DNA from 2 places in the Staphylococcus debuckii genome. Region 1 is predicted to be linked to the other one. Evidence: riboswitches for the same ligand, from Rfam matches in the RefSeq annotation. Region 1 holds a riboswitch; the other holds the start of a gene.
The links. A riboswitch is a leader RNA that binds a small molecule or an ion and turns the genes downstream of it on or off. The one in region 1 is predicted to bind lysine.
Positions count from the first base shown of each region.

Region 1 (3,217 bases):
CCCTACTTTCTGGTTTAGGTATTCCTGCAGAATTACAAGATAAAAAAATGTCTGAACTTGAAAATAATCAAAAGGTGAAAGTGTTATTAGCACAAAGTTTATTCGGCGACCCTGACGTGCTATTACTTGATGAGCCTACGAATGGTTTAGATATTCCTGCCATCAATTGGTTAGAAGATTTCTTAATCAATTTTGAAAATACCGTTATTGTAGTTTCTCACGACCGTCACTTCTTAAATAACGTCTGCACGCATATTGCAGATTTAGACTTTGGTAAAATCCAAGTATACGTAGGAAATTATGATTTCTGGTATCAATCAAGTCAATTAGCTCAAAAAATGGCTCAAGAACAAAACAAGAAAAAAGAAGAAAAAATTAAAGAGTTGCAAGATTTCGTGGCACGCTTTTCTGCGAACGCTTCTAAATCCAAACAAGCAACAAGCCGTAAAAAACAATTAGAAAAAATTGAATTAGACGATATTCAACCTTCTTCACGCAGATATCCATTTGTTAAATTTACACCAGAACGTGAAATCGGTAATGATTTATTATTCGTAGAAAATCTTTCTAAAACAATCGATGGCGAAAAAGTATTAGATAATATTTCATTTACAATGGATCCAAATGATAAAGCGGTATTAGTCGGTGACAGTGAAATTGCTAAGACTACTTTATTAAAAATCTTAGCAGGTGAAATGGAACCAGATGAAGGCAGTGTCAAATGGGGCGTTACAACTTCACAAACCTACTTCCCTAAAGACAACTCAGAATACTTTGATGGTGTAGATATGACCTTGGTAGATTGGTTACGTCAATACGCACCTGAAGATGAACAAACTGAAACGTTCTTACGTGGTTTCTTAGGCCGTATGTTATTCAGCGGCGAAGAAGTTAAGAAAAAAGCCAGTGTCTTATCCGGGGGCGAAAAAGTACGTTGTATGTTAAGTAAGATGATGTTATCGAGTGCTAATGTTTTATTAATGGATGAACCAACAAACCATTTAGATTTAGAAAGCATTACAGCTGTGAACGATGGTTTGAAATCATTTAAAGGTTCAATTATCTTCACTTCACATGACTTTGAATTTATTAATACGATTGCTAACCGTGTAATTGATTTAAATCCTGAAGGTGCTGTTTCAAAAGAAATCAGTTATGAAGAATATCTCAAAGAAACAGGCGTGTTAAGTTAAATATATACTATTATATTACGGACTGGGGCATTAATCTGCCTCAGTCCGTAATTTCTGTATTGGCAGTAGCTATCTGAATAGAAAATACGCTTGTTCCAAGCTTTTTTCTATTCTAGTTAGCTTTGCCGGGGCAGAACGACGAAATAATTTTAACCAATGTTATTTCTGTTCTGCTCCCTATTCTAGTTAGCTTGGCCGGGATGAGACGACGAAATAATTTGGATCAATTTTATTTCTGTCTCGCTCCCCTTACCATTTTTGTATGTTTTAATTAAGCATTTTAGGTTATAATGTTTCTAGCAAGGTAATGATGAATGCAAATTGGATAACGCCCTACTTTTATAGAATTTACACTAATTGAGTAAATGGATTTCAGAATAGAGGTTTTTTTCAGTAAATTTTTAAAAATCTTATTTTTCTGGTTTACTTCTCAATTTGAACTATGTATAATGTGAGTCATACTAATTAAATAAATATTTTGATGAGGCGCATCAATCAAGAGTATTTGTCGTTCTAACTGTCTGCTTACAGTCGGCAAAGAAAGGGTGAGATGCCGAAGTGATTATAAAGGCAAGTTATAATCGCTGGACTTTCAGGTTAAGAGCTAACAGTCTGTCATTATTACCAAATAATGGAGTGCATCACTTGTATATAAATCTACGAGCAAGTTCGCATTCCGGACTTGCTTTTTTATATATGTGATTCTCCCCTATTATCGAGGAGGATATTAAAAGATGAAGAGAAGTGTTTTAAAGTTCGGTGGTTCGTCGGTCAGTGATTTTACGAAAATTAAAAATATTGCTGAAATGCTGAAGGATAGAATAGAAAATGGCGAACAATTAATTGTAGTTGTCAGTGCAATGGGGAAAACCACTGATCAACTAATGGAAAATGTTGCTGCTTTGACAGCTGAACCTAAACAGCAAGAACTTGCCCTTTTACTTACAACGGGCGAGCAGCAAACGGTCTCCTACCTGTCGATGATATTGAATGATATCGGGGTGAACGCGAAAGCAATGACAGGTTATCAAGCCGGCATTAAAACAGTAGGCCATCATTTGAAAAGCAGAATTGCTGAAATTAATCCAGAAACTTTCGACAAAGCCTTTGAAACCAATGATGTTTTAGTAGTAGCTGGTTTCCAAGGAATCAATGAGGAATTTGAACTGACGACATTAGGTCGCGGCGGTTCAGATACTACTGCAGTTGCACTTGCAGCAGCTAACCAGACACCTTGTGAAATCTATACAGATGTCGATGGCGTATATGCCACCGATCCTAGAGTATATAAAGATGCAAAGCGCTTAAGTATAGTCTCTTATGAAGAGATGATGGAAATGAGTGCACTAGGTGCAGGTGTATTGGAAACGCGCAGTGTCGAGTTAGCAAATAATTATAATATCCCGTTATATTTAGGCAGAACATTATCAAACGTGAAAGGAACATGGATTATGTCACAAACAGAAATTTTAGAGAAGAAAGCAGTAACAGGAGTAGCGTTAGATACACATATGATGCACGTAACTATCAGCTATCCCCTTTCAGATAATCAATTACTGACAGCATTATTTACTGAGTTAGAAGAAGGACAAGTCAATGTAGATATGATTTCTCAAATTGTTAACTTAGATGGCTTGCAGCTTTCTTTTTCAATTAAAGATACTGATCTCACTCAAATTAAAGGGATTTTGGAAAAATTATCAGAAAGTTACAAAGCTTTAGATTATAATTTAAATGATGAATACGTCAAAATTTCTTTAATCGGTTCTGGTATGAGAGATATGTCAGGCGTAGCTTCTAAAGCGTTTATCAGTCTTATTAACGCAGGTATTCCTTTTTATCAGACTACGACTTCAGAAATTAGCATCTCTTACGTGATTGATGCTAAAAATGGTGAACGTGCTGTCGAAGAGTTATATCAAGCGTTTGATATATAAAGTTATCCGTTACACAGCAACTTAGAACAACATGAGGAAGGATTTCTCTTTCGTCTTAAAAAATAAAATGGAGTGAAAAAACATGAC
Region 1 covers NZ_CP033460.1:1,501,335-1,504,551, forward strand. Annotated here, with positions in the region: gene CNQ82_RS07010 (ABC-F family ATP-binding cassette domain-containing protein) at 1-1,193, shown strand, start outside; lysine riboswitch at 1,667-1,843, shown strand; gene CNQ82_RS07015 (aspartate kinase) at 1,928-3,130, shown strand; gene CNQ82_RS07020 (aspartate-semialdehyde dehydrogenase) at 3,213-3,217, shown strand, end outside.

Region 2 (3,217 bases), 240 kb from region 1:
TTTTCTGTTGCTCGAATTTGTATTTGCCGTAATCCATGATACGAGCAACAGGAGGTTTAGCATTTGGTGCGACAACTACTAAATCTAAACCTACACGTTCAGCCATTTCTAATGCTTCACGTTTTTGTTTTACACCGATTTGTTCACCGTCTTGACCAATGACACGAATTTCTCTTGCGCGAATTCTTTCGTTAACTTGCGTTTGATCCTTTGCTATGGTTAACACCTCCGTTATATTTACGAAATATCCCAAGTAAAAAGAGCGGACACAGAAGTGCCCGCTCTTTTTCCATTACTCAACATGATAAGATTATCACGTTGTATTGGACCTGCCAACAGCTTTTATGCGTCGCTACAGGTGAGAAGCGGGAAGCTTCTACTTGGTTCGTTTCGTATTCAACGTATATAATCATATCAACTCTATTACACAAAGTCAATCATTATTTTATTTTTTATTTGAATTGGTTCATATCCACGTCTTGACGTAAGTCTACATCTTTTAATGGAATTTTTTTAGTTTTGTATCTTAGTTTATGATAAATGAAGAATGCTAAGAAAACTGGAATTCCCATATAAGTGATGATAAATCTATTCGGATCAAAATGACCTGTTTTAATGAAATCAACATCTTGTCCAATGATTACAATGACACATAATATACCTGCAAAAATCGGACCAAACGGGAACCATTTAGCTTTGTATTTCAATTCATATTTACTGTGCTGCTGTACATTAAATGCACGGCGGAAACGATAATGGCTGACTGCAATTCCGACCCAAGCGATAAAGCCTGTCATACCACTTGCTGCTACAATATACTCATAAGCATCTCCACTTAATTTTTGTACTAGGAAAATAATTACTACTACAAGTCCTGTAGCGAATAGTGAGATATAAGGCACCCCGCTATTGGATGTTTTTCCAAAGGCTTTCGATGCCAGTTTATCTTTACTCATTGAGTATAGCATTCTTGTAGAAGCGTACATTCCTGAGTTACCAGCCGATAATACTGATGTTAAGATAACAGCATTCATAAATGATGCTGCAAATGCTAATCCTGCATTTTTGAAAACTAATGTAAACGGTGAAGTAGCAATGCTATCTCCGCCGCCCATAAGTGCTGAGCTAGAATATGGAATTAACATACCAATAATGAAAATAGCTAAGATATAGAATAACAAAATTCTCCAGAATACTTGTTTAATCGCTTTCGGCACAGCTCTTTCAGGGTTCTCAGATTCTCCTGCAGTAATACCAATTAATTCAGTACCTTGGAATGAGAATCCAGCAATTAAGAACACACCTAAGATAGATAATAAACTGCCTCCTAAGCTGCCTCCGAGAATTGGACCGTCTCCGGATGTAAAGACTTCAAATCCGATAAATTTACCGCCCATAATACCGAAAATAGTTAATAAGCCGATAATGATAAAGATAACAACAGTTACCACTTTAATGAGCGCAAACCAATATTCACTTTCACCATAAACTCTTACTGATAATGAGTTCAAAGCAAAAATAATGATAATAAACAGAACGCTCCAGCCCCAAGCTGGCATTATTTTCATCGGTTCCCAATATTGAATCACTTGTGCTGCAATTGTCACGTCAGCCGCTACTGTAATCACCCAGTTAAACCAGTAGTTCCATCCTAGTGCAAATCCAAGTGATGGATCGACAAAGCGTGTCGCATAAGTACTGAACGAACCTGAAACTGGTAAATAAGTGGCCATTTCTCCAAGTGATGTCATTAAGAAGAATACCATGATGCCTATAATTGAATATGCAAGTAAAGCCCCTAACGGCCCTGCATCATGAATTGCACCGCCAGATGTCATAAATAAACCTGTTCCAATACATCCGCCGATTGCAATCATAGAAATATGGCGATCTTTCAGGCCTCTTTGTATGCCTGCATCTTGACTAGTTTTATTTTCCATAAACGTTTCCTTTCCTAGGATTAGAGGCTTGCAAATAAAATAAAAAACAATGGTTGCAAATCCAAGATATGCAACCATTGTTCGACTTTATAAATATACGGTAGCACATCACATTTTGTGACAGTCCAGCTTCTATTCGAAAACTGTCCCAATATACAATAGTTATGGTTATTATATATTTCGGCATCTTTGCCTTTAACTCATTCAACCTACGCTCCACACAGCTTCTGATAAGTTACTCATCAAAGATGCAACCTCTAACACTTTTTTTAATATTTATTCAACTACATTGTAATATACCTTAATACCTCAGTTATTTCAAGGTCTTATTGTTGTCTTTGTTTTTTCAAACGAATTTCATCAACTAAATTCCAAATGAATTCATCTTTTTCTACAGTTTCTTGATCTTTAGAACCATATTTTCTAACGTTTACTTCATTATTTTCAATTTCTTTATCACCAATTACAAGTTGATAAGGAATTTTATGCATTTGTGCTTCACGGATTTTATATCCCATTTTTTCATTACGGTCATCGATTTCCACACGTACGCCTTGAGATTTCAATTCATCTTGAATTTGTCTTGCATAGTCGTAGTGCAAATCAACGTTTACTGGAATAATTTCAACTTGTTTTGGTGCTAACCAAGTTGGGAATGCCCCTTTTGTTTCTTCAGTTAAGAAGGCAACAAAACGTTCCATTGTTGAAACCACACCACGGTGAATAACTACCGGACGATGTTCTTCACCATCTTTACCGATATAAGCAAGTTCGAATCTTTCAGGCAATAAGAAATCCAGTTGTGCAGTTGATAAAGTTTCTTCTTTACCCATAGCTGTTTTAACTTGAACATCTAATTTAGGACCGTAGAATGCCGCTTCACCAATTGCTTCTTCATATGGCAAGCCCATTTCATCAACGGCTTCTTTCAACATCGCTTCTGCTTTTTCCCACATTTCGTCATCGTCAAAGTATTTAGCTTTGTCTTCAGGGTCACGATAACTTAATCGGAAGCTGTAATTTTTAAATCCGAAGTCCTCATATACATCAAGAATTAATTCAACAACGCGTTTGAATTCTTCTTTGATTTGATCTGGTCTTACAAAGATATGAGAGTCATTTAAAGTCATACCGCGAACACGTTGTAAACCTGATACTGCACCACTTGCTTCATAACGATGCATTGTACCTAATTCTGCAATACGAATCGGCAAATCTCTGTATGAATGCGGTTTATTTTTGTAAATCATCATATGGTGCGGACAGTTCATTGGTCT
Region 2 covers NZ_CP033460.1:1,742,071-1,745,287, forward strand. Annotated here, with positions in the region: gene infC (translation initiation factor IF-3) at 1-226, opposite strand, end outside; ribosomal protein L20 leader region at 249-388, opposite strand; gene CNQ82_RS08245 (amino acid permease) at 453-1,940, opposite strand; lysine riboswitch at 2,034-2,208, opposite strand; gene thrS (threonine--tRNA ligase) at 2,267-3,217, opposite strand, start outside.
Region 2: another riboswitch for lysine. It lies ahead of CNQ82_RS08245 (amino acid permease); the one in region 1 lies ahead of CNQ82_RS07015 (aspartate kinase).